DNA from 3 places in the Pseudoalteromonas sp. S4741 genome. Region 3 is predicted to be linked to each of the others. Evidence: predicted binding sites of a transcription regulator. Region 3 holds the regulator's gene; each other region holds the start of a gene.
The links. The regulator ArgR, encoded in region 3, controls arginine synthesis, uptake and breakdown. The targets are predictions, from matches to a motif close to ANTGAATANNTATTCANT.

Region 1 (3,289 bases), on a different contig from region 3:
GGCAAACGGCGTATCGTCACCCATTGAGCCAGTGGCTTCTTGCCCATTTTCACCCATGACACGAATGACGCTGTCTAGCTCTTCGTTAGTATAGCCAAACATCTTTTGGTATTTGACAAGGGTTTCATCATCAAATGAGCGATTGCCCGCATCTTGCTCGGTAAGTGCTTCAAAAGGCGTTAATCGTTTAACGTTTTCTTCTAACCACGACTTATAAGGGTGGCGTGATTTTAAATCTTGGTCAATTTCATCTGAATGCCAAATTTTGCCTAATTTAGTATCAATAACGAGGAGTTCGCCCGGGCCAACACGTCCTTTTTCGACCACTTCGTCAGCGGTGTAATCCCATATCCCAACTTCAGAGGCTAAAGTAATAAAGCCATCTTGAGTAATGATATAGCGCGCAGGGCGCAGGCCATTACGGTCTAAGTTACAGGCAGCAAAACGCCCATCCGACATAACAATCCCTGCAGGGCCATCCCACGGTTCCATATGCATAGAATTAAAATCATAGAATGCGCGAAGGTCGTCATCCATAGCACGGTTTTTTTGCCATGCTGGCGGTACCAGCATACGCATCGCACGGAATAAATCCATACCACCGGCTAAAAACAGCTCTAGCATATTATCGAGGCTAGATGAGTCAGACCCTGTTTCATTAACAAACGGCGCTGCGCTTTGTAAATCAGGAATAAGCGGCGAAGCAAATTTATAAGAGCGTGCACGGGCCCACTGACGGTTACCTTCAATAGTATTAATTTCACCATTGTGCGCTAAATAACGAAATGGTTGCGCTAAAGGCCAGCGAGGCTGTGTGTTTGTAGAGAAGCGTTGATGAAAAACACAAATAGCACTGGTCATGCGAATATCAGCAAGATCGAGATAAAAATTTGGCAAGTCAGCAGGCATCATTAAGCCTTTATAGATGGTGACTAGCCCAGATAAGCTCGCAATATAAAATGATTCATCATCCATCAAGCGCTTTTCTGCACGACGACGTGCAACATATAAACGTCGCTCTAAATCTTTAGAACGCCACCCTTCAGGCGCACTAATAAAAATTTGTTCAAACCCAGGCAATTGCTTTAGGGCTATAGGTCCTAACATTGATGGATCGGTAGGGACAACACGCCAACCTAAAATATTAAGCGTTTCTTTTTCTAGTTCTTCGCTTAAAACATCTTTAGCTGCTTGTGCTAATACTGGATCAGCATTGAGGAAAATCATCCCAACGGCGTAATTTTTACCTAAATGCCAATTATTTTCAGCAGCAATAGCACGAAAGAAGCTGTCTGGTTTTTGAAGTAACAAGCCACAACCATCACCCGTTTTACCATCAGCAGATATACCGCCGCGGTGCTGCATGCGATCTAAACCGGTGATCGCCGTACGGATGAGTCGGTGACTCGCTTTGTTATTAACTTGGGCTATTAAGCCAAAGCCACAATTATCTTTTTCTAGTTTTGAGTCATATAACATGGACCCCTCCCCTTGCTGCACTGTTAACGTGGATGAACGGCTCGACGATTTGCTAACAGACGATCAAAATTAGCGTTATTCCTAACCTGAGTCAATATCTTTCTGAATATATATTCATTATATTGAATATATTTCAACTTCATTAAAAATCATAAAACAATGCTAAATATTAACATTTGAGTAGATATTGGATCGAAAACTTTAATGACACCGGTGTTATTTTTAAGAACTTGTAAATAAAGCCTCCTCACAATAAGCAGTTTACGTAAACGTAAATGAGCCTCAATGTGAATAACTATTCACCGAATATCATTCCATCATTTTTGCTTTATTCGTAATACATCTAAACATGACATTTAATTACATCGACTTTTATTAGCACATAGTTTATTCAATGAATTTGCACGTTAGTCTTATGCTATGCATTAATTATCAACTTTCTTTGCTTTACGTTGAGGTAATCTCACCCCGCAGCGGACACTTTTTATGTCCGCGGACATATAAAAAGAAAGTTTAAAAATAAAAAGTAATTAAATTCAACAAGATAAAAAAATGGAGCGCTATTCGAATATCGCATAACTACATAAATTTTGAGGGCATTCGAATGTTTACTATTGGCTTATTTTTAATTTCACCAATTATTCTGTTTATTGCCTCGCTAATAATTACTGTGTTTGAAAAACACTAAGCAAAGAGAACAAATAATGATTAAAGGCACTAGCGGGCAAGACACGCAAATCTCACGACCTATAAATTTTAAAAAAAACATATGGCTGTTTATATTTATTGCGGGCTTAGTTGCTCTATGTGTATATGCATTATTAAATACTGATCAAGAAGGTACTATCTCGGTTTATAGAGTAAGCCTACAAATAGCCACAGAGATGCGCCAATCGCTAATACGCGATGCTGCAGCCAGCGGTAAAATTGTGGCCGCCAGAGCACCAAAAGTTTACAGCCCTGAACGAGGCTTTGTTTCATTGAAGGTAAATGCTGGTGACTCAGTAAAACTGAATGATGTAATAGCCATGGTTGAGAGCCCCGAGTTCACAAACGAATTAAAGCAGCAATACTGTTTTAGCTCGTCTTGAGGGCGAGCTACGATTTTTATTAGCCGATGAACCAACTGGTAATCTCGACAGCCTTATGGCTCGTCAAATAATGGAGCTGCTTGAACAAATAAATCGTGATGGCGCAACCATTGTCATGGTCACCCATGATGCAGAACTTGCTCGGCGTGCCCCTCGAAACATTCAAGTTGTAGACGGTCAACTTGCTGATTTCACCTTGTACCAAGGTGCACAAAACCTTAAAAAACGAGTTCGTTCAAGGCTATGGTTGGTTTTGCTAAACTTCCACCACCTATAATAACGACGGTTGACTGGCATTCATTACTCGATCAATTACAAAGCCAATGGCAATTTAATTTCGACCTTCAAAAAGACATCACTACACAAGCCGATCAAACCCAAATAGAACAATTGCTCATTAACCTGTTGAAAAATGCACATGAATCAGAGTCGCTAGCAGAGCATATTAGTTTAAAAGTAACACAAGATAGTCTCGGCACTCATGTTAATGTGAGCGACAAAGGAAAAGGCATGAGTGAAACAGTTATGGCCAGTGCGCTTATCCCTTTTTGTTCTACCAAAGTGGCAGGAAGTAGATTAGGTTTGGCACTGTGTCGAGAAATTGTTGAAGCCCACCATGGGCAAATTAACCTACACAATCGGGACGTCGGCGGGATCAGTGTTTTTGTAAGTTTACCTTGAGAGTTGTTTAGCTTTAAGGCTGAAAACTCATCCAATTT
Region 2 (3,289 bases), on a different contig from region 3:
CCAGCTAGCACTTGGCTATATTTACTTGGGCTTTCTTTAATATCTTGCGCTAACTTTAATAAATTTAGTGCGCCTTGTTGGTCTAATTCTAGACCCGTTAAAAAATCTTTAAACATGTTCAACCTATGGTGTTACTTTAGTTCCGACATGCTCGCCTTGCAGCAAAGCAGTTAAGTTTTCTGGCTTTTGCCAGCTGGAAATGTACACACCGCGTCGTAAATGTTGGGCAGCGTGAAGGCTGGTCTTAACTTTGACCTCCATCCCGCCCACAATTACTCCCTCTGCAATTAAAGTATCAATGTGTTTTGTGTCAAGTTGATGTAGTGGATGCTTATTCACATCAAGCACCGCTTCTACATCTGTCATAAAAATAAGTTCGGCGTTTAAATTACTCGCAATCGCGGCGGCTGCTTCGTCAGCATTGACGTTGTACCAAAGCCCTTGCTCATCAAAACCGATGGAGCTGACTATAGGTAAACGCCCGCCACTGAGTAATTCATTAATAATAGAATCATCATTACTATGGCATTGACCTACTTGCCCTAGCGCTTTTAATTTTTGTGATGCTGTTATTCCAGCTTCATATAAACTCAAGCCAACGGGTTTGTGCCCAGCAGTCATTGCTTGCGCCATTAATTGTTTGTTTGCTGCTCCCGCTAATGCTCCTACAATATAAGGCATCTGTTCTTTAGGGCTGATACGCAAACCTTGGTGTTTAGCACTGGCAAAACCGGCTTCTGCTAGCCAATGGTCAACTAATGAGCCACCGCCATGAACAATGACAAATTGTGCCTCATGTTGCTCATTAAGAACCTCAAAAAGCGCTTTAGCGGCATTTTCAGTATTGAGTACTGCGCCACCGAGTTTAATAACCCACGTTTTACTGCTCATTTAAACGCTCCTACTAAACCTGTAGTGTGAGGCAAACCCATTGACAAATTAATACATTGCAGAGCCTGACCAGCCGCCCCTTTTAGTAAATTGTCAATCGCTGCCATTACTATTAATTGTGAGTCTTGCTGCTGCCATGCAATATCAACATAGGGTTGTTTTGCTACCCCTTTAATGGAGGGAATTTTGCCACCAAGCAATCGAATTAACGGCTCATCTGCTAATACTTGATACGCTTTAGTTACTTGCTCACTGGTCACACCCGGTTTTAGCTGTACATAAATGGTTTCTAAAATACCGCGCGGGAAATTACCTAAATGAGGAGTAAATAACACCTCATGACCTAGGTGCTGTTGTATTTCAGGCCCATGACGATGGTTAAACAAACCATAGGGTGCAAGTGATACCTCACAAAAATGCGTACCGATGCTGGCTTTTCGCCCTGCGCCAGTTACGCCAGAAACCGCATTAATAATAATTTTTTCATCACTCAACAAGCACGCTTGTTGAAGAGGCTTTAATGCATTTAATGCAGCCGTTGGATAGCAGCCAGCAACAGCAATTAACTGAGCATCAGTAATGGCTTTACTATTCCATTCAGCAAGACCGTAAGCCGCTTGATTAAGTAGTTCTGGATGTTGGTGTTCAAAACCATAATAAGTGACGTAATCTTCATTACTTTCAAGACGGTAACCACCAGACAAGTCAAATACCTTTTTGCCCATCGCTAAAAACTGAGGGGCTAAATCAACACTTACTTTATGATCGGTGCACAGACAAACGTAATCTGCTGAATGAGTGATATCAGCAAGTGCATGTTCATTTAGTGGCTGCAGAGGTAAATCAAGTAATCCTAAATGCTCAGGATACAATTCACTAAGCAATTTATGTTTATCTAAACTTTGCGCTGATACATAACAACCAGTTAGCGAAAGAGTTGGATGTTTTGCTACTAAGCTAGCCAGTTCTGCGCCGCTGTAACCGCTGGCACCTATAATTACTACGTTCATTATTTACTCTTTATCTAAAATTAGTGACCACATTCCATGTTGTTTGTTTACACTAGGGTATAACCCAGCCAAACAGATTAAATTTATGAGTGATAACTATCGTCGTATTATTTTCATGGCGCAACTTTAATATATTTATGCTTAAAAAGTGAATTGATATTCATAGTAAATACTTTTATATTGTTATGCAATTAAAATGAATACTTATTTTGGAATTTTTTATGTCTCTGCCGTCATTTATTTCGATGTACCAGCAATTGATTGCTGCCCCCTCTATCAGTGCCATTGAAGATCATTTATGCATGAGTAATAAAAGTGTCATTGAATTGCTAGCGCAATGGTGTGAAAGCTTAGGTTTTAACTGTGAAATAATAGAGTTAGAAGACAACAAAGGTCGCTACAACTTATTAGCAAAACGCGGTCAAGGCGACGGCGGTTTAATGCTAGCAGGCCACACTGATACAGTGCCATTTGATGATAGTCGTTGGAATCACAACCCATTTAAATTAACTGAGCGAGATAACAAACTATTTGGCTTAGGTAGCATTGATATGAAAGGTTTTTTTGCTTTTGTACTGCAGGCTATTAGTGAGCTTGATGAAAAGCAACAAACACAACCAATTTTAATATTAGCCACCGCAGACGAAGAAACTACTATGGCTGGCGCACAACAAATCTGTAAGCACCCAAATTTAAAGCCAAGTCGCTGTATTATTGGTGAACCTACTGATATGACTCCGGTATTTACTCATAAAGGTCATATGAGTACAGCAATAAGAGTTGTCGGCCGTTCAGGACATAGCTCAGATCCCGAACGGGGTCTTAACGCCATCGAAGTGATGCATAAAGTGATTACAAAATTGCTAATCTTAAAAGAACAACTTAAGAATAAATATTCAATAAATCACTTTGAAATTCCTCACCCAACGCTCAATTTAGGTAATATTCATGGGGGCGATAATGCAAATCGGATTTGCGGTTGCTGTGAAATGCACATTGATATGCGCCCTCTTCCTGGCTTAAGTGTACAAGAGCTGCAAGCATTGCTGCTTGATGCAACCTACGATATAAATCAGCAATACCCTAATTCGGTCAGTGTGATTGATTTACATGAGCCAATTCCAGCATTTACAGGAAGCACAGACAGCGCGTTAGTTAAACTAGCCGAAAATATAGCAGGGCAAAAAGCAGTGGCTGTTAATTACTGTACTGAGGCACCATTTATACAACAACTGGGTTGTGAAACCATCGTCATGGGACCGGGTTCAATTAACCAAGCGCATCAGCCCGATGAATATTTAGCGATGGAAAAAATAAAGCCTTCGCAACAAATTATCAGCAACATCATAAAGGCGAGTTGCTTTTAATCAGTAACAAAAAAGACGCTA
Region 3 (3,289 bases):
AATTTTGGCTATTACGCCATAAAATCAACACCTTCTTTGATATCTTTTTTCAGCGTTTCAAGCATGTCATTTTTAGCTTGCTCTTCAAATGCGCTTAAAGTGCCGTAAGAAAGAATTTCTTCTACGCCATTTTTGCCTAAACGTACTGGGTGTGCAAAGTACTCTGCATCGCCATTTTCAACAGCAACGTATGCATAATCTACAACGTCTTCACCTTGTAGGCCTTTAACTAGAGACATACAAAAACGTGCTGCTGCAGCACCCATAGATAATGTTGCAGAACCACCGCCCGCTTTAGCATTAACTACTTCAGTACCTGCATTTTGGATACGAGGAGTTAGTGTAGCCACTTCTTCATCAGTGAAAGTAACACCTTCAACTTGAGAAAGTAACGGTAGAATGGTTGTGCCTGAGTGGCCACCAATCACTGGTACTTTAACACTTGCTACGTCTACGCCTTTAAGTTCAGCAATAAACGCTTCAGAACGGATAACATCGAGTGTTGTAATACCAAATACACGCTTAGCATCGTAAGTACCTGCTTTTTTGAATACTTCAGCAACAATCGGTACAGTGCCGTTAACTGGATTAGTGATAATACCTACAAGCGCTTTAGGACAGTTAGCAACAATGCCTTCTGCTAATGTTTTAATGATACCTGCGTTAACATTAAATAAATCTGCACGATCCATACCTGGCTTACGCGGCATACCCGCTGGGATTAAAACAATATCACAACCTGTTAATGCTTTATCTAGTGCATCTGCACCAAAACCTTCAACTTTTACATCTGTTGGGATATGAGAAAGGTCAACAGCAACACCAGGAACTACTGGCGCAACATCATATAGTGATAATTCTGAACCAGCTGGTAAGCCTGTTTTTAATAATAAAGACAACGCTTGACCGATACCACCTGCAGCACCTAATACAGCAACTTTCATTGGAATTCTCCGTGATTTGAGGAAGGAAATATTTGTGGTTCATAAGATAAAGAAATTAGCGACTAAAAACAAATTTATCCTGCCTATTTTAACTATATTTTCGACCATAGTTGTAAACTTTACTGTTTAAACGCAGCAAAACCTAAACAACTGCTGCATAAATATGCATTTTTGTGTAGAATTTGCAGTATCGACAACATAACTAACTAGACACTATGCAACCACAAGACAAACAAGAAGCATTGGTAAAAGCCTTTAAAGCACTTTTAAAAGAAGAAAATTTTGGCTCACAAGGCGAAATAGTCGACGCATTAAAAGAACAAGGCTTTGATAATATTAGCCAAAGTAAAGTGTCGCGGATGTTAAGTAAGTTTGGCGCGGTACGTACCCGCAATGCAAAACAAGAAATGGTGTACTGTTTACCTGCCGAAATGGGTGTACCAACCGCTAAAAGCCCGTTACGCCAGTTAGTTATTGACATTATGCATAACGAAATGATGATTATTATTCGCACCAGCCCAGGCGCTGCGCAGCTAATTGCCCGTTTACTTGACTCATTAGGTAAAGCAGATGGCGTATTAGGAACAATTGCCGGCGATGACACTATTTTTATTGCGCCAGCGAAAGTATCAGAAATAGACCTCACATTAGAGCGTGTGCGTATTTTGTTTGATACGGTTTAAACACGTTTGGTTATCATTGTTACGGCTATGCTAATACGTAGCCGTTACTGGCTTGTTTTATAACTGCTTTAAAAATCGCACTGAGGGTGCAAAAAACGCAGAGCCCATATCTGCTTGAGTAAAGTCAAGCCAATGATCGTAATGCTCCCCCTGCCCTAAACGGCTGTTGAGCACTTTCTCGAATGCATCCCCTTTAGCCGAGCACATAATCATTAACATTCCCTGCTCATACACGTCGCCATAAGGCATACTTTGATTTAGTAATAATGCTTGTCCCTGTTCATCTTTTAATTCACTTCGAGTCGCATGGCTGCTTTCAAGTGCGGGGCTTATTAGGGTATTGTCGAGACGAGTACGCCCCATTATTTGTTCTTGTTCTTGCAACGACAAGTGCTGCCATAACGTTAAGTCATGCTTATAGCGCTGAACATGAATATAGCTGCCTTGATCTTCAAAGCTATCGGGCTTATTAACGAGGGCCGTTACCCGTTTTTGACGACCATGCGGAGTATCGCCCGCATAAATAAAACCATTAAAATCACGGCCATCTAAAAAACGAAAATTTCGAATTTGCTCCACCAGCTCAACATCAGGGTTGAAAAGTTTTAATATTTGCAATGCAAACAGGTGGTTTACATCTTCTCTGTCTGAGCGGATTTGCACAAATAAATCGCATGGCCTTGCACTCATCACAAAATCGCTATGGGTAATATTAGGAAAGCCTCGCAGCTCACTTGGCATATAATCAGGCAGAATGTGTGGCCAATATTGCGCGCCAATGGCGACCATACAAGAAAGCATAGATTCAGAGAACTGATCACTAAACTCATCTTCAATATCGCTCACTTTTTTAAGCTTAGCGCGAAGTAGTTCGTCGTGACCATCAAGTACATTAAAAAATAAGTGCAAACCGTGTAAGTTTGCTTCAGCACAAATCCCTGATTGCGCTTGCGCCATTGTCATTCCTTACTTTTTAGAGCAAAACACAGCGATTAATTACGATTAAAAAAAATTCACCGTGTGCGGTTTTATTTTTATTATAACCTGTTCATTAATTTCAAATGACTGGCCATACTGAGCTGCAACTTCTATTTCTTGCTCAGCAATAACCACAGTGTATACATAAGCAGAGCCAATAAAGCGACTACTTAATATACTAACCCGCTCACATTGCTGTTGAGTATCGTTATTACTAACAAGTTCAAGTTGATGCGGACGCACATAAATAACGCCCTTATCCGCCACGCCATGCTGCTGTGGCTGTATTGATTCAACCACCCCAAACTGCGTTTGATATTCAGTGGCGGTTAATGCGGTGGCGCTTAAGTATATGCCCTGACCCAGAAACTCTGCAACCTCCTTTGAACGTGGTTTAGCAAAAAGCTGTTCTGGCGTACCTTGCTGCGCAATTTTACCTTGGTGCATAACCGCAAGCGTATCTGAAAAAGCAAACGCCTCTTCTTTTGAGTGAGTAACAAACACAGCCGATACTTGCTGCGCCTTAATAATGCGTCTAATGTCGGCAATTAACTCAAATCGTACTTGGGTATCAATATTAGAAAATGGCTCGTCAAGTAACAGTAAGCTAGGTTTATAAGCTAATGCACGTGCAATCGCTACTCGCTGCTGTTGCCCACCAGAGAGTTGATGAGGGAATCTATC

Region 1: a site for ArgR is predicted at 1,581-1,598, ahead of gltB (glutamate synthase large subunit). Genes of this name have one in related genera too.
Region 2: a site for ArgR is predicted at 2,049-2,066, ahead of argC (N-acetyl-gamma-glutamyl-phosphate reductase). Genes of this name have one in related genera too.

Annotation. Positions count from the first base shown of each region.
Region 1 covers NZ_PNCN01000014.1:20,045-23,333, reverse strand. The annotation lists gene gltB (glutamate synthase large subunit) at 1-1,479, opposite strand, end outside; partial or broken gene CWC30_RS02175 (efflux RND transporter periplasmic adaptor subunit) at 2,184-2,577, shown strand; partial or broken gene CWC30_RS19025 (hypothetical protein) at 2,566-2,847, shown strand; gene CWC30_RS02170 (ATP-binding protein) at 2,814-3,251, shown strand.
Region 2 covers NZ_PNCN01000026.1:33,535-36,823, reverse strand. The annotation lists gene CWC30_RS04485 (ornithine carbamoyltransferase) at 1-116, opposite strand, end outside; gene argB (acetylglutamate kinase) at 124-891, opposite strand; gene argC (N-acetyl-gamma-glutamyl-phosphate reductase) at 888-1,901, opposite strand; gene argE (acetylornithine deacetylase) at 2,123-3,268, shown strand.
Region 3 covers NZ_PNCN01000074.1:4,676-7,964, reverse strand. The annotation lists gene mdh (malate dehydrogenase) at 12-944, opposite strand; gene argR (transcriptional regulator ArgR) at 1,160-1,627, shown strand; gene CWC30_RS11655 (Dyp-type peroxidase) at 1,685-2,584, opposite strand; gene CWC30_RS11650 (ABC transporter ATP-binding protein) at 2,630-3,289, opposite strand, start outside.